Regions from separate parts of the Sporosarcina sp. P3 genome, predicted to be linked through region 4. Evidence: riboswitches for the same ligand, from Rfam matches in the RefSeq annotation. Region 4 holds a riboswitch; each other region holds the start of a gene.
What was found. A riboswitch is a leader RNA that binds a small molecule or an ion and turns the genes downstream of it on or off. The one in region 4 is predicted to bind cobalamin.
Positions count from the first base shown of each region.

Region 1: another riboswitch for cobalamin. It lies ahead of cobJ (precorrin-3B C(17)-methyltransferase); the one in region 4 lies ahead of metE (5-methyltetrahydropteroyltriglutamate--homocysteine S-methyltransferase).
Region 2: another riboswitch for cobalamin. It lies ahead of CSV61_RS14335 (hypothetical protein); the one in region 4 lies ahead of metE (5-methyltetrahydropteroyltriglutamate--homocysteine S-methyltransferase).
Region 3: another riboswitch for cobalamin. It lies ahead of CSV61_RS05605 (ribonucleotide reductase N-terminal alpha domain-containing protein); the one in region 4 lies ahead of metE (5-methyltetrahydropteroyltriglutamate--homocysteine S-methyltransferase).

Region 1 is NZ_PDZE01000003.1:119,301-125,561, forward strand. Features, by position in the region: gene CSV61_RS04855 (cobalt-precorrin-5B (C(1))-methyltransferase) at 1-37, opposite strand, end outside; gene CSV61_RS04860 (precorrin-8X methylmutase) at 54-719, opposite strand; gene cobK (precorrin-6A reductase) at 709-1,491, opposite strand; gene cobJ (precorrin-3B C(17)-methyltransferase) at 1,501-3,159, opposite strand; cobalamin riboswitch at 3,290-3,466, opposite strand; gene rpsI (30S ribosomal protein S9) at 3,829-4,221, opposite strand; gene rplM (50S ribosomal protein L13) at 4,241-4,678, opposite strand; gene truA (tRNA pseudouridine(38-40) synthase TruA) at 4,852-5,589, opposite strand; gene CSV61_RS04890 (energy-coupling factor transporter transmembrane component T family protein) at 5,595-6,261, opposite strand, start outside.
Region 2 is NZ_PDZE01000014.1:13,368-19,628, forward strand. Features, by position in the region: gene CSV61_RS14330 (FtsX-like permease family protein) at 1-1,396, shown strand, start outside; gene CSV61_RS14335 (hypothetical protein) at 1,445-1,666, opposite strand; cobalamin riboswitch at 1,918-2,108, opposite strand; gene CSV61_RS14340 (MATE family efflux transporter) at 2,253-3,599, opposite strand; gene CSV61_RS14345 (GNAT family N-acetyltransferase) at 3,596-4,060, opposite strand; gene CSV61_RS14350 (TetR/AcrR family transcriptional regulator) at 4,123-4,683, opposite strand; gene CSV61_RS14355 (hypothetical protein) at 5,039-5,302, shown strand; gene CSV61_RS14360 (GMC family oxidoreductase) at 5,556-6,261, opposite strand, start outside.
Region 3 is NZ_PDZE01000003.1:264,341-270,601, forward strand. Features, by position in the region: gene CSV61_RS05595 (YibE/F family protein) at 1-216, opposite strand, end outside; gene CSV61_RS05600 (CdaR family transcriptional regulator) at 351-1,466, opposite strand; gene CSV61_RS05605 (ribonucleotide reductase N-terminal alpha domain-containing protein) at 1,542-2,816, opposite strand; cobalamin riboswitch at 2,990-3,164, opposite strand; gene CSV61_RS16705 (hypothetical protein) at 3,330-3,500, opposite strand; gene mdh (malate dehydrogenase) at 3,870-4,820, opposite strand; gene CSV61_RS05615 (BMC domain-containing protein) at 5,011-5,352, opposite strand; gene CSV61_RS05620 (EutN/CcmL family microcompartment protein) at 5,327-5,632, opposite strand; gene pduL (phosphate propanoyltransferase) at 5,648-6,261, opposite strand, start outside.
Region 4 is NZ_PDZE01000012.1:19,108-25,368, forward strand. Features, by position in the region: gene CSV61_RS13520 (malate synthase G) at 1-1,888, opposite strand, end outside; cobalamin riboswitch at 2,282-2,414, shown strand; gene metE (5-methyltetrahydropteroyltriglutamate--homocysteine S-methyltransferase) at 2,561-4,855, shown strand; gene ribH (6,7-dimethyl-8-ribityllumazine synthase) at 5,052-5,519, opposite strand; gene CSV61_RS13535 (bifunctional 3,4-dihydroxy-2-butanone-4-phosphate synthase/GTP cyclohydrolase II) at 5,533-6,261, opposite strand, start outside.

The DNA.
Region 1 (6,261 bases), on a different contig from region 4:
CCGTAGCACAAGATCCTGTAGTGTAGCCATGACGCATTTTTGATGGGTCTTTTTTAGTTTGTTTGCTTTGCGCGCTCATCTGCCATGATCGAAATGGCATTCAGTGCAGCTACTGTCACTGTACTGCCACCCTTTCTCCCTATATTGGTGATAAACGGAATACCTTCAAGGACTGCCAGTTCCTCTTTTGATTCGGCCGCCGAAACAAAGCCCACCGGCATCCCAATAATTAAATCCGGTTTGGCGATCCCCTCTTTAATTAAACGAATTAACTCTAACAATGCAGTGGGTGCATTACCGATGGCATATATTCCGCCTTCGTGCAAACGAGTTGCTTTTTGCATCGATATAATCGCACGTGTTGTACCTTGAACTTTCGCTTCCTTTGCGACATCCTCATCCGCAATGTAACAATGTAAGTCGCTGCCATGCTTCTGGAATCGTTTGCGGCCTGAACCACTCTCTATCATTTGTACGTCTACTACTACGTGACGTCCTGCTAAAATTGATTGGATTCCCGCCTCGAGTGCGTCAGGTGTGAAAATCATGCTGCGTCCTAACTCAAAATCCGCTGAAGCGTGAATTACGCGCCGAACTACCATCCACTGCTCATCTGTAAATGGGTGTTCTCCCATCTCTTCTTTGATAATTGAGAAACTGTGATCATAAATTTTATCTGGATCTACAGTTAGTGGTGTGAATTTCGTATTAAAGTTCATGTTTGGATTTTTCAAGTATTAAACCTCCTAATAGTTGGGTAACTTTTTCAAAAGACGTACAAAAATTATCATATTGAAGCTTTGGTCGTTTAATCAAAATAACTGGTATTTCCAGTTCCAAGGCGGCGGTAATTTTCTCATCCACAGATCCTACTTTTCCGCTTTCCTTGGTGATCATTAACGTCACGTCGTATTGCTCGCATAACGACTTATTCAGTGATTCAGAAAACGGTCCTTGTATTGCGATAATATCCTTTTGTTTGATTCCTAACTTATCGCACTTTTCCATGTTCCCTATGTTTGGGAGCATTCTGCAGATCAAGCGAATTTCATCACGCAATAAATAGTCCGCAAACACTTCCAGCGTCTTACTTCCCGTAGTCAACATAACCGTTCCTTTATGTGTTTGAGCCAGCTTGGCGGCCTCTTCATAACTTTCAACTTCCGTAATCAGTGGAGAAACAAACTTTTCCTTCGGACGTTCATAGCGAATATATGGAACACCGCATGCCTTAGCCGCTTTCATAGCCGTTTTCGAAGCTTCCTCCGCATAAGGATGACTGGCATCCACAACACAAGTCATCTCATGCTTTCGAATCAGCTCCTCCATATCATCCGCCGTTAACCTGCCCACCTGATACGCGATATCATTTGCTTTTAAACTTTCTGCAGCAGAATCGGTTACTACTGTGGCGATCAGGGAGTGGCCGAGACTCTGCAAATGAATGGCTAAGGCCCTTGCATCGCTGGTACCTGCTAAAAATAAAATCATAACTTCCTCCTAATCCCCGCAAGGCGCCGGCTCTACTTCAATCTTGCAGCTCATGTCGTAATAGTCATAGTTCAGTACTTTTTTAACACGTTTAAAATACTTAAAGAAACGTTCGTTAGGGTGTGCATTTTGTTCATATTCTTCTATAATTTTGGTGACCAACGGGATTAAATTATCCGGTTCAATTCCCTCAGCGATTGGCTGGGCAGCATGAGCAGTACGGCCAACCGGTTTCGCTCCAATAAATAAATCAAACTTTTTCTTTCGGTAAACAATTCCAATGTCGTCAAACACAGGGCGATAACATGCCATGCCGCAACCATTGAACCCGACATGCAACTGCTTTGGAAGCTTCATCCCTTCAAACTTTGCTGCGATTTCTTCCGCATATGGGATAGAATCCGCCTTTTCTCCGTAACAAAAATCACACGCTTTAACTTTTAAGACTTCCCCTGCCGGCATGACTGTAAAGCGTTCGTTTTCAAGTTTTTCAACAATCGCTTCAGGATTATCTGTTGTAACTTTTACAATAAAACGATGATCCGGTGTATATTCCAATGTGCCTTTCTCACCAACGACTTCAGCTAAAACCAGCATCTGTTCTGCTGTGATCATTTTATTAGCAACACCAGGCGAAACGGAAAATTCAAATATATTCTCGATCGGCTGCCTCACCAAAAATGGGTTTTCCACTTCTTCTTCTGAAACCATAGATAAAGCCTTTAATGCCATATCCATTGACTGAACCTTTTCTTTTGGCTCTGGTTCTTGCACAGGAGCCTGCTCGGGCACCTTACTTATGATTTCCTCATATCCTGACCGCGCCTCTCCGGTTTCCTGATCAAGCGCCCATGGTTCTGCTTCCTTTTTCAAACGCTGATGCGGTTTTAAACTTTGTTTACCTTCTCCCAACGTATATTTACGTTGGTAACCGCGCGGTGTAATAATCTTTCCATCATAAAAGAAAGTGGAAGAGTTACCGATAATGACAGTCGTCAGCATTCCAATATCATGCTCAAGCATTTCCGATAATGTCGTTAGGACAATACGCTGGTTTTCACGATACGCACTTTTCACCAGGCCTACAGGCGTATCAGGGGAGCGATATTTTAGTAAGATATTCTGTGCTTCTACAATTTGACGCGTCCGGCGTCCGCTCTTTGGATTGTATAAAGCAATGACAAAATCCGCCATCCCGGCAGCTTCAATACGTTTTTCGATAACAGTCCATGGTGTCAGATGGTCACTCAAACTGATCGTACAAGAATCATGCATAACAGGTGCACCCAGTAAGCTTGCACATGAGTTAATAGCTGAAATACCTGGAACGATTTCTACATCAATTCCCTCTGCTTCAGTCCAGCCCTTTTCGACCAGCACCTCATACACTAATCCAGCCATGCCATACGCACCTGAATCACCACTGGAAATTACTGAGACAATACCGCCTGCCTCCGCTTTCTTAACAGCATCTTGTGCACGTGAAACTTCTTCAGTCATTCCTGTGCTGACAATAGACTTCGCCGTTACCAAATGCTTAATCAGCTCTACATACGTTTTATAACCAATAATATAATCACTTGCTTGCAGTGCGTCTAATGCCCGTCCCGTAATATGTTCAGTAGCACCGGGACCAAAGCCGACGACATAAATTTTTCCCTTTTTCATGATTTCCCTCCAAATAAAAATGCCTACACTCCTTTTCAGGGGAGTGTAGGCACGTGAAAGTATATTAGAAGTCATACTAAAAAAAACAATTAATATTATTGTCCCGCCCATACTTCTCCCACCGAAAAGTAAAGTGTCATTTAAATAAGCAGGTTTCCTGACTCAAGCTTCACTTTACTCTTACACCTTCCCAATTTCTCAGTGGTATTGTAATTTCATCAGCATTTACAGTAGCGGGGGCTGTACTAGAATTTCACTAGTTTCCCTTTTAACTCACAATGTGAGCACTTATTTAAATTAGTTTATTTAATTTTCATAAATATAACACATAATCTTCTAATCTACAAACCTACTTTGGTTTATTTTCTATACCCTTCTGATAGACTATCTCTTCTTTCTGAATTTCTTTGTTTTCTATTCTCAAGAAAACTCGTCCTCAGTGCAACCATGATCGCAAGCTAGAGGCATTCAGTAAATCTTTACATTTTAGAATATCGCAGTCAAAGTCAAGCATAGCTATACATTTACAAACTACTCACTACTTGAATTAGTGGGTTATGAACTATTAGGATAGACTACAGTGTTAATTACGGGAAGAAATTTAAAACTCTAAAAAACCTCTTTCCAAAAACTCGGAAAGAGGTTGTAAAGGTTGATATGAAATCAATATTAACGTTTTGAGAACTGAGGTGCACGACGAGCGCCGCGAAGACCATATTTTTTACGTTCCTTCATACGTGGATCACGTGTTAGGAATCCTGCTGATTTAAGTGCTGCACGGAAATCAGGATCTACAGTAAGCAATGCACGAGCAACGCCGTGACGGATTGCGCCTGCTTGACCTGTGTAACCTCCACCGTGAACGTTAACGTGGATATCGTAGCTTCCAAGTGTTTCCGTTGTAACTAGTGGTTGTTTAATGATTTCACGAAGTGTTTCGAATGGTACGTAGTCTTCTACGTCACGATTATTGACGACAATTTTGCCTTCGCCAGGAATTAGACGTACACGAGCTACTGAACTTTTACGACGGCCAGTGCCGATATATTGTACTTGTGCCAAGTGGGTTTCCTCCTCTTAATTAACCGCGAAGCTCGAAAGCTTCTGGTTTTTGTGCTGCATGCTGATGTTCTGGACCAGCAAATACGTGTAATTTCTTGATTGTTTGACGACCTAGAGGACCGTTTGGAAGCATTCCTTTAATCGCAAGTTCAAGCATTTTTACAGGGTAGTTTGTACGCATTTCTAGAGCAGTACGTGACTTGATGCTACCTGTGTAACCAGAGTGACGGTAGTACATTTTATCTTTCAACTTGTTACCAGTCAATTGGATTTTTTCAGCGTTGATGATGATGACGTGATCGCCTGTATCAACATGTGGTGTAAACGTTGGTTTATGTTTACCGCGTAAAAGAGTTGCAACTTCTGAAGCAAGACGACCAAGCGTTTGTCCTTCAGCGTCGACAACTAGCCATTTACGTTCGACTTCGTGACCTTTAGCCATGAATGTTGTGCGCATATTGTATTTCCTCCTAAAATATCAAATCTGTTCCCTGTTTTCTCTATCCCTAAACACAAATAAACTTCCGGGGCTTGTTTGTGGGGTTATTGAAATACCATTTATCATGTTATCCTTTATTGCCAATAAAGTCAAGCGTTTTTATGTATACGCCAGGATTAGTTGCCATGACTTCAATATGTGACTTCTAGTAAGTACAAACCGTGTGCCGCCGCAGTTTTCCCTGCTCTTTGGCGATCTTTCGCCTCGAGTATTTTTTGGATATCTTCAGGCTCGTCCCAACCAATGCCGACTGCTAACAAAGCACCAGCAATCGTACGAACCATATTGTAAAGAAATCCATCTCCTTCCACTTCAAGAACTAGTTCGTCCTGATGCCGTTCAAGTGTTAGTTTTCGGATCGTGCGGACTTTATTCGAAGTAGCGGTCTTCGCCGAACAGAAACTTGTAAAGTCATGTGTACCGATTAAATAGGCAGCACCTGCCTTCATTCGTTCTATATCCGGATTCCATCTACCTAAATGAACAGCAAAATTACGTTCGAATGGACTTTGCAATTCTCCATAGGACCATTTATATCGATACGTTTTGCCTTTTGCACCGTAACGGGCGTGAAAGTCTTTAGACACCTGTTCAATCGCAGTTATACGAATGTCCTTAGGTAGCAATACATTCAATGCCATCAGCCAACGATCACCTAAATCAAGAGGTGTGTCAAAATGAATGACCTGACCTAACGCATGAACACCGGCATCGGTTCGTCCGCTTGCTACCGCGTGTGATGTCGGGTTTTTATGCAATTTAACAAGGGCTTTATCAATCTCAGCTTGAACTGTCCGCATGTTTGGTTGCGATTGATAGCCGGCAAAATACGTCCCGTCATACGAAACAGTTGCTTTCATTCGTTTCAATTTATTCACTTCCTCACCCACAGCAATACACCTACTAATAGCACAAACGTGATCAGAACAGCAGTATCCCTTATGTGCCAAGACAGCTGACGGAACCTTGTGCGACCTTCTCCACCACGGTAGCCACGCACTTCCATAGCGATCGCCAAATCTTCCGCACGCTTAAACGCACTAACAAATAGTGGGACAAGCAACGGAATGACTGCCTGCACCCGTTCTTTGATGGAACCGGTACTTAAATCAGACCCTCTAGCTAATTGTGCCTTTAAAATTTTATCCGTTTCATCCATCAAGGTTGGAATAAAACGTAGTGATATGGACATCATCAATGCCAACTCATGTACTGGCAATTTCAGCTTTTTAAAAGGATTGAGCAACGTTTCCAATCCATCCGTAATCGAGATCGGTGAAGTGGTTAGTGTCAATACTGTCGTAATCAAAACAAGAACTAAAAATCGGATGGATATAAATATACCCATTCGCAATCCCTCTTCATATATTTTGATAAACTTCCATTCAAATATAATAGGTCCTTCGCGTGTAAAGAAAATATGTAATAGAAGAGTAAAAATGATCAAAAAAATGACTGGTTTTAATCCATTAATCAAAAAGTACGGTCTAATTCGGGCAAGTGCAATAACAAATGCTGTGAAGCCAAGCAAAATGGCATAG
Region 2 (6,261 bases), on a different contig from region 4:
GTTCCGTGTAACGACTGTGACGCAACAGCGGGTCAAAAAGATGACAGTATTCCAGGCGGTCATCGGTGTGTTGGGTATTCTACTCATTGTATTCGGCTATTATTTATCATCCCGATTGTTTAGTAGTGTGTTCCTTGGTGATCAGCTATTTCTGGTCATGATCATCATACTAGCTTCAGTAATCATGGGAACCTATTTGTTCTATAAAGGCTCGGTCAGCTTTATCTTTAATCTGATTCGTAAACATAAAGGGGGGTATCTGAACGTTAACGACGTGCTGTCTCTCTCTTCAATTATGTTTCGAATGAAATCAAATTCCTTTCTATTAATGATTATTACTTCATTATCTGCGCTATCCATAGCGTTACTGTCGTTAAGTTATATATCATACTACTCAGTAGAGAAGACCGTAGAGCGAACTATTCCGGCCGACTTCACTATTCCTGATACTACACGTGCAAAGGAATTTACACAGGCACTTGAAAGTAAAAATATTTCTTATACTGAGACAGCTGTTGATCTATTGACTACACCTGTGGATTTATTGAGAGTGCTATCTATTCCTGGTGGGGAGAGTCAAAATATGAGTTATACCGACACAGAAATGATTGTCATTAGTGATGAAGGATTGTCGGAAATAGATGTAGCAGAGAAGGAAGTACTCTTCATTAACTTCGATAGCTTGACGGAAAATTTCATGAAATTTCAAACAGACCAGCAAATCGTATTTCGAGGCAAAGAGCATATGTATGATCTAACACTGAAAGGGATAGAAAAAACAGCTGTCCTTCCAACGCGTGTGACCTATGCTTTCGTTGTCGCAGTGGTGGATGATCAAGTATTCGGGAAGATGAATAAAGATAAAGATCCGTCTATAACATCTGAATTTACAGAGTATCATGGAGTGGATATAGACAATGAAAATGATCTAGAAAAAGCAAATGAATTATTTAGTGTGTTGGGAATAAACGACTGGGCAGGACATGAATCGAAGTTTGAGGAAAGAACTGAACAAATGCAAGGTGCGGGCATGATCATGTTCATCGTGGGATTCCTCGGTCTCGCCTTCCTTATTACGTCTGGCTGTATACTATACTTTAAACAGATGGACGAAAGTGAAGATGAAAAATCGAACTACACTATTCTTCGTAAACTCGGCTTTACACAAACGGATTTACTTAAAGGGGTTCAACGAAAGCAGCTATTTAATTTCGGCATTCCATTGGTCGTCGGTCTTTTACACAGCTATTTTGCTGTGAAATCCGGCTGGTTCCTATTCGGTACGGAAATGTTAGCACCTACGATTATTGTGATGTTCATCTACACGGTACTATATTCTATATTTGGCTTGCTATCCGTATTGAACTATAAACGTGTAATCAAAGATTCTTTATAACCAAGTGATCCCCCTGACACATCTAAGTCAGGGGGATTTTACTATGAATTAGTTACTACCTACCAATTCAGTAACCACAATTTGATATGCTTTATCCAAATTAGCTAGTTGCACAATTTTTTCTGCAGTGTTATTCGCCTGATCTTCGAAAATCTGTTTTTTTATATCTTTTACTAGTAAAGAGAGGGGGGTGGAGTGAGTGCTCACTCGGTCCGACATCAGTGTATCTTTTAGTAAGTTTGTAAAGTCATCAATTGTTTGATTGTGCATGAATCATTCTCCTCATCGTGTGTGTATTGGTTCGTTGACATAAAAAAACATCCGTCCGGTAAATGCTTGGAAGGATGTTAAGTGGGAAGCCATGACGAAGTAAACGGTTCGGCAGGAAATACATCTACGTTGGATCGATAGAAACTGTATCGAAGCCACCTAATGAATGTCCTGATTCCGTTTTTTCGTACGTCGGCTTGTGTATGATTTTTCATAAGCCGCACTTGACACCTCCTATCCGCGTAGGGTATTGGTGTGTACTGATCTAGGCAGGTCTCCTGGCTCGTCTTCATCGTATAATCCACCTTCCCATTTCCCTTGCGGTAAAACAGTGGTAACGAATTATACTCCAACTCACAGTTGCGGGACAGCATCGGTTTTTCACCGATTTCCCTTTTAAGCGTTTAAGAAAAATAAACGCACCTATCTCTAACACGATATTCAGTTGCTCTTTCAGTATATCACGCTTATTTATGAAATGAACAAAAATAATGTTACACTGCTACTACAACACGGAATGACACTAATTCGACGGAACGCACCGCTTGGAATGTCGGTCTTACCGTCCCGTTCTATAGATCAATGTTTAGTGGATGAACGAATGTCGAGTAGCGCTCCTTTGATGTAAATACACACTAATAAATACGACAAGCTCAGAAGCAGGAATGGACAACCAAATACCATTTAATCCGAAAATGCGTGGTAAAATCATTAGGAAAATTAACATGACGATGATTTCACGTGACGCGGTGATCCAAGTAGCCATCCGTACATTGCCGACAGACTGATAATAGGTCATCATGACAAAGTTCGTACCTGTGAACAAATAAGCGAAGAAGAACAGGTTAATTCCAGTAGTAGCCAAATCTCTAACGGCTTGTGGGAAGTCTCCGAAAATCGATACGATAGGCCCTGCTGCGAATTGGCCGACAAGGAAAAACACAGCGCCCGCGATCATGACAGTAAGAGTGGCCTTTTTTACAGTTTCCTTCATCCGTGCTCGATTACCAGAGCCTTGATAATAACTGATCAGCGGCTGAATCGCGCCGCCCATTCCTAGGAATAGCATCAGCATAACACTGTGCACATAGTTCAAAATAGAGAACGCCGCAACGCCTTCCGTACCAGCCATCCGTTCGAATGCAATATTGTGCGTAATAGTAAAAAAAGAGATTCCCAACTCGGAAAGGAAGCTCGGAAAACCAATGAATAGAATAGCTAGGAATAGCTTTCTATTGAATCGTAAGCGAATTAGTTTTAAATTATTGTTTTTCTTAAAAAAGTGGGTGACTAGTACTAACATGCCCAAAAAGGAAGCGATAATTGTAGCACTTGCAGCACCGGCGACGCCATAATCTAGAATGAATAAAAACACATAATTCAAGATGATGTTCACGACGGACGTTACAATTAACCCGGCCATTGAAAGGTTCGGTGCTCCATCATTGCGCACGAAAATGCTAAACGTGTTTTCTACAGTAAAGATAAAACCAAACAGTAAAATCACAAATAAGTATTGTGATACATAAGGGAAAGTGGTCGTATTCGCTCCTAACGCATACGCTAGCGGATCTCTAAAAATAAAGGCGGTCAAGCCTATTATAGTGGTGAATAAGAAAATAGAGACGATCGCATGTGTGAAAATCGAACGAGCTTTTTGCACATCTTTGGCACCCATCGCCATAGAGTATTTCGTAGCGGCGCCTATACCAATCCACAAAGAAATAGCAAAAAAGATAGTATAAACGGGAGCCGAAATTCCGACTCCCGCTAATGCTTCTGCACCCAATCGATTACCGACCATAATGCCATCTGCCACAATGTTGATGGCCATTAGTAACATACCGACAGTTGACGGTATTAAATAACGTAAAAAGATACGTCCTACAGGCTCAGTATCCAATTGATTGAATTTGGGTGAAGAAGAACTCATTGCACAGGGCTCCTTTGTAGATCAAGTTCCATAATAAGACAAGGGAATTCACCCACATCATCAATTTTACCATTTAACCTAAAACCGAACTTTTCATATACATGCTGTGCGGCTTTATTACTTGGATAAATACTTAAAAAAATCTTGTCGCATTGATACTTTTCTTCCATTCTCGTAAGGAGAAGTTTAAGAAATCTGCTAGCATAACCTTTACCTTGGTGATGCTGATCTATCATAAAACGATCAAGCCATACGTTGCCATCCGCTTCACGACCGTGCATCGCATAACCGACTAATTCTTCTCCATCATATAAGCCAATGGACTTCCATTCTGGTTCAAATTGAGATTGTGCTAGTGAAAATGAATTGCTTTCAATAAAGTTCTTTTGGTTTTCATGTACGGATAAATAGGCAACTTCCTGCCAATTTTCATTCGTTACCTCACATGCGTGGAGGCTCATAATTCCATCTCGCTTTCGATTTATTGTAAAACAGTAAAACTTCTTTTGTTTTATTAGTTTATTTAGTCATCACGTTTCTTAATGAATCCGAACAATAGGATATCTACTATAGAATCTAATGCTTCGGTAACCGTCATGCGATTTTCATAGAAAAACTTTCGATCAAGTGTAGAGTTCGTTGCATCTATAATCAACTTCATAAGCAACTCTACGTTTTGATCTGCAATGATCCCTTCATGAATTCCTTGTTCAATTAATTCACGAAGTTCATCCCATTCATGGAGTGCAGCGTGCACTCGTTCCCATTGTGCGGGATGTGTTTTTCTCATTTGATCAAGTATTTGCCAGTTATAAAAGTCATTGTACTTCGGTATGACCGTAATGACTTTCTTAATCTTATCTACGAGATGTAGTTCCTCGTCCTTCATAATTATATCGGTTTTTTCGTCGAACTCTTGTAATGTTGAGTTAATCAACGCATCTAAAATTTCCGTTTTGGAAGAAAAGTGTTCGTATAATGTACGTTTGCTGATACCTAGTCTTTTGGCTAGATCATCCATTGTGAACTTCATACTTTTTTCATGAACTTCTTCGAGGAAAGCTTTCATAATCCGTGCCTTCATTTATCGTACTCCTATCCTTATATACAGAATGAAAACTAAAAAAACATATCCAGTTTTCACCGTTCTTATTTAGTATAAGTACTTTTACTATAAAAAGCAAAGACTGCTGCTTGAAAATAGTATTTAGTAATAGATAGGCTTAAAAATTCTGTGTACAGGCTAATTTAACTGTTTACGTAGGAGGGAGGGGATAGAAGAGAAATTGGTTGTAGCTGTTGCGGGTGCTCGTGGATATATTGGTAATAATTTATTGAAATAGCTAAGTAGAAAAGCAAATGTTATTGGTCTTTCACGTAATGAAGATCAGTGAGGGAACACGGAAGACGTAGAGTAGCGATCTTGAGATCTGTTTTCTTTGAAAGATGCCGAGAAAGGTTTGGCTGTCGCTGATATTGCGGTATATCTCGTTTATTCTATGCAGAAATTAGCGAAATTATCTCAAGGAACTTTTGAAGACATGGATGTTATTTTAATGGATAACTTTGCGCAGTCCGCCAAAAAACAGGAGGTTAAACAAATTGTCTATTATGTCACACAAGCCAATATGCACGCGTTTGTCGTGTCTGGTTGCTGTCGGCATTTTGCGCGAATCTTAGTGCTATTGAACGTGATCGCTTAGGCGTTGTTGCTTCTAATATGCGGTAATAAAGTTCGGACAGCAGTGTTACATTGCTAATCCGAACTTTTATATTCTAGGATAGATGAGCTTTACTAGCACTATACATTCAGGTGGTTTTCAAGTAAAAATTCGATGACAAGTTGTTGATGCAAGCCTCGCCAAAAAAATAACATACACGACTTTTTGTATACTGTGTAAACCATAGGAAGTATAGATCGAAAAGCAGCCGATATCGATCCGGCTGCTTAGCTCGTTATGCGTTTAAAGTTTGTTGCTTCGCTTCCGCAAGCTGCCCGCCTTCTTTTAAATACTTCTCTACACCTTCAGCTGCACGATATGCCAATGCACCAATGGTTGAAGTGGGATGATGGCCTCCGAATTGAGGGAACGCTGAACCGCCTACTACGAATAAGTTATCCATTTCCCACATTTGAAGATAGTTATTCACTGCGGACGTTTCGGGGTCGGCACCCATAATAATTCCGCCCGCATAATGACCACCTGAATAGATATGATCGAACTCTTCAGGCACTTCATCTTCATCGACGATATCAGCACCCATTTCTTTCATGATTTCACTACATTTTTCAATCCCGAATTTGGCCATATTCCGATCATGATCCGTGTAACGATTCGTAATACGTAATAAGGGATCTCCGTATTCATCTTTGTACGTGGGGTCTAAATCTACGTAATTATGCCACCATGACATAACAGCGGGTGTATACCATGCTACTAGCGAACGGTTCGCATAATGGACCGAATTCTTCTTAAACTCAGATCCCCATTTTGGCGTGCCACGTGGGACATGGTTTGATGAAATAGCTCCGTCGCCATATTGTCGTAATTCTATACCGCCACCATTTATGAAGTCTACATTAGAGTGATCAAAGTTATCACCTGCAAAGTCACTCATAGTACCACCAAGAGCACCTGCGCCCGCGTAGAGGTTGAACTTC
Region 3 (6,261 bases), on a different contig from region 4:
TACGATCTGCTGGACAAATAGCGTATCTTCATTGCCATGCATATCGGTTACGCTAGTTTCTTCCTTTATTGTTGTATCGATCACCTTAGCGATCGGTCGGTCATAGAATGAATGATTTTGATTGACAAAGGCAATGGAACCGAGACAGCAAATTGCTACGATCAAAAACAAGATCCACTGCCATGTTGTAATGTTTCTGATTCTGTTCAAAACAATCCTCCTGACACCCTTGGGATGAGACACAGATTAATCCTACCATGAATAAGACATAAAACTGAAAAAAATAACCTGTTGCCCAATCCAATAAGAAAAGCTTCGATTCCCCTATCGGAAGCGAAGCAATTTACCACTTATTCCTTACTAAACGACTGCTCTTCCATTAAACGCAAAGCCAAGTATAGTAGAAAGACATCATGCGTACTGGACACAGATAATCCTGTTAACTGCTCGACCTTTTGCAGACGATAAGACCATGTATTTTTGTGGATATGCAGACGCTGCGCGGTATTTTGCATTGACTGGTCTTCTTCAAACCATACCGTCAAATTATCCAGCAAGTCTTGATGATCCTTCAGTGGTGCAACTGTGCGCTTTAAAAATTCCTGCTTTACTACATCGGGAATACTCTGCAATACAATTTCCAGACGCAGTTCATGCTCAAAGACAATATCACCCGATTCCTTTGTAGCATGAACAGCTCGTTCTGCTTGCGCAAATGATTTAGCTAAGTCGAAATAATGTGTGGATGCTCCTATACCTGCGACCACCCGTACTTTCTTGCGCCGTTTTATATGAAGCAATAAGAACTCTAACTCGTTTTTTACTGTTTGCTGATTCATTTCAGGTAATAATAATAAAATTTTATTTTGTGCCCAGCGGATCATCTTCATGGAAGGATGGATGTTTTGAATCGACGCAAATGTCTCTATCTCTTCGACTGTAAACTGTTCCAATAAATCCAGTACTTCTAGTACCACCACTTGACGATAGAGTGTAACGTCGATTCCGAGCAGAACCCCCCGCTCCATAAACCGTTCATCTTTCTTCTTTCCTGTCAGCCAGTCAAAGACGAAAAACTCCACATCACGCACTTTTTCATCCTTCTGCTTTCGTTTCATGGAATCTTGAATGAACAGTTCTGCTACGCGTAAAATCAGCTGTGCCTGCGGGTGAATATCGTCTGGATCGCCCGTTACGCCTAGTACGGCAATCGGTTCATCTGCAATGATAATCGGCAAGACGATTCCCCTACGGACCCCATGTAGACGCCCTACTTCGTCATCCCCCATGCGAAGCACCATTTTCTGACGCATGCTTAGCAGTGCTCCTTCATGGAACTGGTTGATTCGAGCTGGTTCTGTGCTCGCTTGAATAAAGCCTCTTCGATCCGTTAAAATCACTTGCTGTCGTATCAGATTCGATAATTCCGTTACCATTTCATGTCCTAATGTATCAAATTGAAACACTTGTCTCACCTCGAATGGAAACTGCTACTCCTACTAAGTTTACGTTACTTTAGTTTCCACTACAATAGAGAGGTTTCAGATAAGTCGGACTTCTGGAATTCTACCGCTCCATGCCTTTATAAGTAGTTGCAACAGTTCTGCTGTTTCAATGGTGGCAGACTTTCCTAGCGTGACAGATCCACCTCGATCAGTATGTCGCTGTTCTGCAGTTATTCGGTCAATCATCGCGATTTGCTGTTGTTTGGTTGCCTGGTTTATCGAACGAGGCTTGACTGTAGCTGCTTTACGTAGAGGTGTTTTCATTCCGCTTTGACAGGATGCCGCCTCCAAGTAGCAGTTTATTTCTCGGGCTACCCTTTCAATAAACTGGGTAGCCTTTTTTGAATGTAAACCAATTTGCTGGTCAGCTATTGCGGTTTCCCATCCTACCACTTCAATTTGTATAGTACGTCCCCATATACTCTCAATGCCATTTAGCAAACGTACAAGTATGGTACAAGTACGTACCAATTCTTTTTCCCGCATAACATGTGGTAATTGAATATACGAATGTAGCACTGCCTTTTCTTGTTGTTCATGATTATGAAAATGCACTACAACACCCTCACTTCCAAGTAGTCGCTTCATTAAACCGATGGCAGAAACCTTTTTATGTGCAATAGAAGAAACGTCAGCGACACGAGAGAATCGCTCAAAGTTAAAATTGCCAAGTGGGCATCCAAAAGTGCGTTCTACTTGTTCAGCATCAAATAAACTCCAAGAGCTGCATGCTTTTACTTGTTCCATAAAATAATCGGGTATACGTATATGCTTTTCTTTTACCTTACTTGATAAAAATGATGCAATTCTACTGTCGGCAATATCCATAGCATATTGCCGAACTCCCGTCTTTCGCTGATAGAATGACTTTCCGAAGAAGGACATAATTTCAGCTGGCAAAGTCACATAGCCATGACTCAGTATCCAATATGCTTCCTGTACTTTTTGCAAGCGCTGGACAGTTTCATTTTGCATGGCGGCCATAGCTATGAGCATGAGTCTTTCCTGAGGCAGTCCTAACCTTTTATCGTCATAATCGGACGTGACAAATTCATTCATATATTGCTGCAACTGCTCAGAAGAAATCAGTTGATCACGTTCCGCTACAATCTGTAAGCCAAGCCATTTGATTTCACTTACTGAATAGTTATAAATCCATTGACCGTATAACCCGTCCTGTAACAATTTCCTTACTACTTGATGAAATCCTGAATACACGGGTCTTCCACGTTGTTGTTCTGCTTGCTTATACAATATCTGCAACAACGCATATTCATGTAAATGTTCTCTTGTCTGTTCATATACTCTCATGTTGCGGTCTCCTTTCGTAAACAACAAAAAACAATCATTCCGCCTCTTCGGCAAGATGATTGCAATAGTTGTGAATGAGGAAACAAATTCAGGTAGTTTGAATATACTCCACGCAAAAAACATAGAGACAGATACCTTTTTTGCTCCCACTCCTCAACCCCCGAAGAAAGTGTTGCTATTACGAAACGTGGCAGGTCTCCTGGCTTCACTTCATCCTTCCGTTAGTGCCTTCCCATGTCTCCATAGTGGCTAATTCTAACGGTCGTCCGTGTGTACAGTTGCGGGGACAGCTCCGGTTTACGGATTCCCTTTTATACCTTGATAGGTACCAACGCATCGTGCAAACTCGTTTATTTGATTGAATTCATTTTATCATGGATAACATAGAGGGTGGTAGCGTTTGTTTTATTTAGAAGCAAGGCATAACTTAACAGGGTACCTATGCACAAAACTACTGTGAGTCCATCCACAATCGTTTTTGCTAGGCACCCTGTATCGAGCTTTCTTCATTACTTACATTAGTTGTTGTTCGCATAGACAGCCGCACTCCGCCAATCCTTGAACATACGCTTCTTCCCACGTAATCCCATGGATGAAACCATTCTCTGAGTAACCTGTGATCAAATAAAACGTCTCATTTTGCTCTGGTAGTGTTGAATTGTTTTGATAGTGGTTGTTTTGCATTAAAATTACCTCCTGGATTTGTATTTTTCTTAGTATATGCCTTGTCGGGATATAAAAGAATATGTCCTTTGCCTTTATAAAAAATGGTAGCGCTTACATTCAAAGGTCATAGGAGAGAACATTCTTTATATGTTTCCGATTATATATAGTAAAGGCATATTTCATAATTCAGTTAATTCTGTTTATTGTATCACAAATAAAATTATAAGTAAATAAAGAAATTATAATTCTCTATTAACTATTGTGAATTTTTTAAATGAACATATGACTTCTCTATCATTCAATGAATGAAATGCACTCCGAAATACTTCTTTCTATAGAAAAATATCTCCCTAAGTCCTCGTTACGACTTAGAGAGATCAATAGTGATTAAGACATTTGCTTTTCGCAAATGTCGATCACTGCTTTGACAGAGTCAGCTGAATGATCGAGAGCTGTTTGTTCTTCCGCTGTTAATGGGAGTTCAATTACACTCTCGATCCCATTTCCACCTAAAACAGTAGGAACGCCTAAATAAATATTTTGATATCCATATTCGCCTTCTAAATAAGCGATAGATGGCATAATTCGTTTCTTATCTTTTATAATTGCTTCCGCCATCTCCACCAAAGCCGCCGCAGGTGCGTAATACGCGCTACCATTACCTAACAACGAGACGATCTCGCCGCCGCCTTTTCGAGTACGCTCCACAATTGCTTCCAATCGTTCATTCGAAATGATTTTATCCAATGGAATGCCTCCAGCGTAAGAATAACGCACAAGTGGAACCATATCATCACCATGTCCACCAAGGACAAAGCCGGAAATATCTTCTACGGAAATATTCAATTCTTCCGAGATGAACGTATTAAAACGGGCAGTATCCAGCACACCCGATTGACCGATTACGCGGTTTTTAGGAAAACCGGTTGTTTTATAGCAAACATATGTCATCGCATCTACCGGGTTACTTAAAATCAACACCACGCTGTCTGGTGCGTAACGCTTCACTTGTTCAGAAACAGAACGCATAATCTTCGCATTGGTCGCAACTAAATCATCACGACTCATACCTGGTTTCCGCGCGACGCCGGCTGTAATGATCACCATTGCAGCGCCTTCAATATCCTCGTAATTTGAAGTGCCTGTAATACGGGAATTGAACTGTTGCACAGGACTTGTCTGAAGGAGATCCAGTGCTTTACCTTTGGTAGGATTGGAGAGGTCTGGAATATCGACCAATACGATGTCCCCTAATTCCTTCTGCGCTGCCATCAATGCAGCAGTCGCACCTGTATGACCCGCTCCGATGACTGCAATTTTATGTCGTTTGAAAGCCATGGAAACCACTCCTTTCTATAGATTTCAATATGATCAATGAGTTTTCGCTCAATAAAACTTCGTAAGTGCTCATAAGAAATGATTATCCGATCATACCTTGCGTGTAACCGCTCATATACGTAGATATCCGCTCATAGTCATGCTTTGACCGCTCTATCACGTAACACAAGCGCTCATTAGTTATCCGCCCTCAGTCTTTCTTCGGCGTCTTCTTCACTTCTACCGCTTTCTTTACTTTTGGAATTTCTGGAGTAGTTGGCACTAGCGGCTTCACCATGCCATATACTGAATCATCAGGACGCGGGATCACATGCGCACCTAGCAACTCTCCAACACGCGCTGCTGCATCACGACCTGCATCCACAGCTGCCTGAACTGCTCCGACATCCCCCTGAACGATGACCGTGACGATACCACCATCTACCATCTCTTGTGATACCAACTCCACGTTAGATGCCTTTACCATTGCATCTGCTGCTTCAATCGATCCAATCAATCCTTTTGTCTCAATCATTCCGATCGCTTGACTCATGTATATCACCTCTCTTTACTTCTGTTGAATCGATAATACCAATAATGACCGCGTCGATTGGGATCGGGTTTTCTTTCGGCAAAATAAAGCGTGAAGAACCACCACTCGTAATGAGTACCTCGTCTCCAACCCCTGCTCCAATCCGATCTGCCGCGACCATATGCGATTGTATATTATTGCCGTGTGCATCAATTGGCTGGACGATTAACAGCTTTAATCCTGATAATCCATCCTCTTTACGGGTTGCCCATACATTGCCAATTACTCTACCCATTCGCATGCGTAATCACCTTTTCTACTTTCTACTAGTTATCGTTTTACCGAGTTCTCGTGCTGTATCTCTTGCTAGTGCCGTAACAATTGTACCTTTATTGACGACGATTTCCTTTTCCGAAATATCAGCCACGTCTTCAGCCGATAAGAGCTTTTTAGTGAATTCAAGTGATTCTGGAATACGTACTGGATCAGGTGTCTTCGTTGTTTTCGTCACCGCTTGCATAGGTATGGTTTCTTTTGCGTCATTTGGTTTCACTAGACGCCCAATTGACCCCTGTGTAATGAAACCTGCATTGGCTTCATCGGTATCGATATGCATTTCAAGACGATATCGCTCATTCACCCGAATGCGTACATGGCGAAATGAAATAGATCGGACTCCATCCGCTTCCACAGTGACATACTCTCCGTCTACCACGCCAAAGCGCGCAGCATCTGAAGGGGCCATATGGATATGCGACTGTGCAATAATCAGTCCTTGGTCTATATGCACACTACCTTTTGGTCCAATTAGTGTAATCGGTGCAGATCCTTCAATATTGCCGGATTCCCGAAGTGGGGGCTTGACGCCGAGTTTCATTGCATCCGTAAAGCTGACCTCAACTTGGGTCGCTTTGCGGACAGGTCCTAAAA
Region 4 (6,261 bases):
GGTCTTCCATTAATCCGACGTCGTTAATATCAGGAACCGTTGAACACCCTACACCTTGGTCAATCCAACGAACTACATAGCCCAAAATACCTTGCGCGTTGTTATCAAGTTCCGATTGCACTTCCTCAGCAGACCAATCCGCATTAGGTGCTAATGGAACGTCCAAAATACCATCGCGGTAATCGATTGAACTGTCAATCCCGGCTTGTACATCTTTAACATTTACTTCATGGTAATGCAATGCATGTATAATTGCAGCTGTTGGTGATGGAACCCATGCAGTACTCGCTCCCGCTTTCGGATGAGCAATTTTCTGTTCAAGCATTGCAGCCATTAAGTCAGGCATAGCCCACATGCCTTTACCAATTTGTGCATGTCCAGGCAGACCCGCTCCGATTCCTACTGCTACGTTTGCAGACTCATAGGAGGATAACCAGTTAGACGTTTTCATATCTGCTTTGCGAATAACTGGACCTGCTTCCATAGATGTATGGATTTCGTCGCCTGTACGGTCGAGGAATCCAGTGTTGATAAATGCAATACGCTCTTTCACTTCATGGATTGCAGATTTCAAATTCAGTGACATTCTGCGCTCTTCGTCCATAACTCCGATTTTGATTGTGTTTCGCTCAACACCTAGTAGATCTTCAATACGATCAAATAGTTTGTTCGCAAACGCTGCCTCAGCTGGACTATGCATTTTTGGTTTCACGATGTAAATAGAATTATGAAGGGAGTTTTTAAACTCTGCGTTTTCTTTAAAATTATGTGTAGCAATCAAGGATGTAAGAACACCGTCTAAGATTCCTTCAGGTACTTCATTACCATTTTCGTCTAGGATCGCATTATTAGTCATTAAATGACCTACGTTTCGTACGAACATCAATGAACGACCACGTAATGTCAGCTTTTGTCCATCTCCACTCGTATACGTTCGATCAGCATTCAATTTTCTTGTAACTGTTTTACTTCCGCGCTTGAACGTTGATTCCAAGTCGCCTTTCATTAGACCAAGCCAGTTACGGTAGACGCCAACTTTATCTTCAGCATCTACTGCAGCAATAGAGTCTTCACAGTCCATCAGCGTAGAGAGTGCCGCTTCGAGTACAAGATCTTTCACACCCGCTTTATCACTTTTACCGATTGGATCATTACGATCGATAGCGATTTCAATATGCAATCCATTGTTCACTAACAAAACGGCAGTCGGCGCCTCTTCAGGTCCATTATATCCAACGAACTTGGATTCATCTTGCAAGCGAGTCGTGCGATCGCTTTCAAGCGTCATTTGAAGTTTACCTTCTGCAATTTTATAAGCTGTCACTTCCGCATGAGAACCTTTAGCTAAAGGTGCTGCTTGATCTAACAATTTCTTCGCGAAATCAATTACTTTCTGCCCGCGAATCGGATTGTATTGAACTCCAGCTTCGGCACCCGCTTCATTACTAATAACATCCGATCCGTAAAGTGCGTCGTATAGACTACCCCATCGTGCATTCGCGGCATTTAATGCATAGCGAGCATTATCGATGGGAACTACCAATTGAGAACCCGCTTGGTTTGCGACTTCATCGTCAACATTTGCTGTTGTTACTTTAAAATCCTCAGGTACAGGCTCTAAGTAGCCAATTTCTTCTAGGAATTCTTTATATTTAGCGAAATCAAGTTCGCCTTTATTATTTTGATGCCATTCATTAATGGCCTTTTGCAATTCATCACGTTTTTCTAATAGCGCTTTGTTTTCAGGAGCAAGTTCATGAATGAGCGAATCAAAGTTTGTCCAAAATTGATCTTGTTGGATTTCTAAGTCCGGAAGAACCTCTTCGTTTACGAAGTTGTATAGTTCTGTTGCGACTTGCAATTTACCTACTTTTTCATAGTTTGTCATGGATATAAGCCACCCCTTAATAATTTTTTGCGCTATTCTGTTGTATAACATATAGCGATGAACACCTATCATCGTCCATTATTCGGCAACACCCCATAGCCTGTCAATTCATAATCGACACATAACAAACGAGTGATTTCTTCACTTGAAGACGTGTTAGTACCTATCATACCTAAAGTCTAGTTGACTTTCAACTGAATTGTGAAAATTTTCACATCACGGTGAATTACGTCTGAGTCAATTTTTTTACAACAGTTATATAACAGTAAAGATTTTATACTATTTCATCACTTCTCTTCGCTAGTTGTACTTTAAGGAGCCCCACCTGTAAATTTAGATAGCAAGTTGACACACTATTTCGCATGTGATAGCTTTAGAGACAATCATCTGAATTGAATAGTTTGAAAAGTAGGTGGAATGAAAATATTTTCATTTCTTAAAGGGGAATCCTTTTCTTGGAGCGGTCCCGCCACTGTGAAGACGCCAATGCGTCCAGCCAGATACCTGCCTATTTTTCATAACGCTTAATCCTACGATGAATAGGGAAGTGTTAGACAGACGTAGTCTATAAACACATGCTGTTTTTAGCATGTTATTTTATATGCACTCGCTTTTCTAACATCTCCCCTAGAGATGTTTTTTTATTACAAAAAATCAAGGGGGAATGTATCGATGGTAAAAAGCAGTATAGCGGGCTATCCCGTCATAGGTGAGAATCGTGAGTGGAAACGTGCACTCGAAGCATTTTGGTCAAAGAAGATTTCAGAAGACGATCTTCTGAAAACGACGAAAGAGATCCGCTTGGCGAACTTGAAGAAACAGCAAGATGCTGGAATTGATTTGATTGCTGTAGGCGATTTTACATTGTATGATCGGGTACTTGATACGTCTGCAATGTTCGGAATCATCCCTTCACGATTTAACTGGAAAGGTGGACAAGTTTCCACTTCCACATACTTTTCCATGGCTCGCGGTAATGATGAGGCGGTAGCTTCCGAAATGACGAAATGGTTCAATACGAACTATCACTACATCGTGCCCGAATACGAAGGCCAGCGTTTTCAGTTAACTGAAAATAAACCGCTAACTGCTTATCGTGAAACGAAGAAAGAACTGGGTATTGAAGGTAAACCTGTTCTACTTGGCCCCTATACATTACTCAAGTTATCCAAAGGGTTTGAAGATCATGATGTGCCGTCTATTATCCTGCAATTGATCCCACTCTATCAAAGGGTACTACAGGAATTACAAGACGAAGGCGTTCAATGGGTTCAAATCGATGAGCCAATTCTATGTACATCTATTAGCTCAGATGAAATGAAAACTGTTACAGAAATTTATTCACAATTAACGAAAAATCTGAGTGGTCTGCATATTGTTCTACAGACATATTTTGATGCAGTGGAACATTACACGGAAACGATTGCGTTACCCGTTTCAGCGATCGGACTCGATTTCGTCCACGGACGCGAGAAAAACTTAGATCATCTGACGCAACATGGTTTCCCAACAGACAAAGTACTTGCAGCAGGGATTGTAGATGGACGCAACGTATGGCGTTCCAATTTACAGAAAAAGCTTACATTGGCCGAAACCATCCAACAGCAAGTTTCACCCGATAAATTGTGGATTCAACCTTCATGTAGTTTGCTCCACTCACCTGTCACGACTCGCTCGGAACAGAAACTAGATCAAACAATCTTGAACGCTTTAGCATTTGCCGACGAGAAGCTGGAAGAAGTCAGGACGATTCAAACAGCTCTAAAATATGGAAAAGAGAAATTCACTAAAGTATTTGAAGACAGCGAAGCAGCATTGACTGCATTTAATGCCCTTCCTGCTCGCAATAATAAAGAGGTACGTGAAGCGACTTCTGGAAGCCTACTTTCTGACAGTAAGCGCAATCTCCCATTTGCGGAGCGCAAAGTGAAGCAACAAGAAAAATTCCAATTGCCACTCCTTCCTACTACAACAATCGGTAGTTTCCCACAAACGCCAGAAGTTCGGGCTACACGGAATAAATGGAGAAAAGGTGAAATTACGAATCAACAATACAAAGATTTCGTTCATGCTGAAATTAAAGAATGGATCGATATTCAAGAAGACTTGGGTCTTGATGTCTTGGTACATGGCGAATTCGAACGTACAGACATGGTGGAATATTTCGGTGAAAAGCTTGATGGTTTTGTCTTTACTGAAAAAGCATGGGTACAATCCTACGGTTCACGTTGTGTTAAGCCTCCAATCATCTTCGGAGACGTTGCATTCACTAAACCTATGACTGTGGAAGAATCTGTTTATGCGAAATCCCTTACAGATCATGAAGTAAAAGGAATGCTCACGGGTCCTGTCACTATTTTAAACTGGTCATTCGTTCGTGACGACTTGTCGAGAGAAGAAGTAACAAACCAAATTGCACTCGCTTTGCGTAAGGAAATTGAAGCGCTTGAAGCAGCTGGCATTCATATGATCCAAGTTGACGAGCCGGCACTTCGCGAAGGTCTTCCTTTAAAGAGATCTGAGTGGAAACACTATTTAGATTGGGCCGTCAATGCATTCCGCGTATCTACTGCTTCAGTGGAAGATACGACGCAAATTCATACGCATATGTGCTATTGTGATTTCAATGACTTTATCGAAGCGATTAGCGCACTCGATGCAGACGTCATTTCTATTGAGACTTCTCGTAGTCACGGCGATTTGGTTGAGGCTTTCAATGAGTACCATTACGACAAAGGAATCGGTCTAGGCGTTTATGATATCCATAGTCCACGCGTCCCTGCAGTCGAAGAGATGACAGAGATTATCAACAAAGGGCTTGAAGTACTCGAACCTAACCAGTTCTGGATTAATCCGGATTGTGGCTTGAAGACAAGAAAGCGTGAAGAGACAGTTGCAGCATTAAAGAACATGGTGATCGCTACTGTACAAGCACGAGAAAAGTTAGGCGTAGTAGCAGTGAAATAATGAATTTAAGACAGTCCTAGAAATTGTGTAGATTTCTAGGACTGTCTTTTGTTCGCATGGAGTTAGATATAAAGTAGTTTGCATAGGCACTTACGAGAGATTTTATGCTCCAGCATTTGGATTTGAATTAGACATTACAAAAAGGATATCCCATGAAGTAGCTTCTGGGACATCCTTTTTTATCTATATTTATTAATTAATCAAACTGCTTCGTTAGGTTCGCCATCTCAATAGCGGAAACCGCTGCGTCCCAGCCTTTGTTACCAGCCTTAGTCCCCGCACGTTCGATCGATTGTTCAATCGTATCCGTCGTTAGCACACCGAAGATCACTGGAATACCTGATTGCAAGCTTGCTTGGGAAACCCCTTTTGCCACTTCATTACAAACAAAGTCAAAATGAGGAGTTGCCCCGCGGATGACCGTGCCAAGCGTAATAACCGCATCATACTTTTTTGAATCCGCCATTTTCTTTGCGATCAACGAGATTTCAAATGCACCTGGAACCCATGCTATGTCTACATCCGCTTCTTCTACGCCATGACGTTTGAACGCGTCTTGTGCACCTGAAAGTAACTTCCCTGTGATAAACTCGTTGAACCGTCCAACGACGATCCCCACTTTTAAACCTGTACCCACTAAATGTCCTTCGAATAAATTACCCACTTTTCATCTCTCCTCATAAAGTTAATAAATGACCTAGTTTTTCCGCTTTTGTGTGTAAGTACTTTTCATTCGCCTTATTGAATGGCAGCTGGATTGGAACGCGTTCCACCACTTCTAGTTCATATCCTTTTAAGCCAGCGATTTTCTTTGGATTATTCGTCAGCAAACGCATTTGCGTAATGCCGAGTTCCCGAAGAATTTGTGCGCCGATACCGTAATCACGTAAATCCGCTGCAAATCCTAGTTTTTCATTCGCTTCTACCGTATCATAGCCTTGTTCTTGCAGTTCATAGGCTTTTAGTTTATTGATCAAGCCTATCCCCCTGCCCTCTTGACGCATATATAACAATACACCGCGCCCTTCTTCTTCTATTTGAGAGAGAGCTGCTTGCAGTTGCGGGCCACAGTCACAACGGCACGACCCAAAGACATCGCCTGTTAAGCATTCCGAATGAACTCTCACTAAGACCGGTTCGGCTGTCGTCACATCACCTTTTACTAATGCAACATGTTCTTTGCCCGTCATAGTCTCGGTATAGCCGACCATGCAGAACTCGCCATAGTCCGTCGGTAGCTTGATTTCTGCTTCACGTATGACTAATCGCTCTTGCTGTAGACGGTAATGAATGAGGTCTTGAATGGTGATTAGTTTCAAATCTAGTTCTTCAGCCATCTGACGTAGCTCCGGCACACGCGCCATCGTTCCGTCATCATTCATGATTTCACAAATAACGCCTGCAGA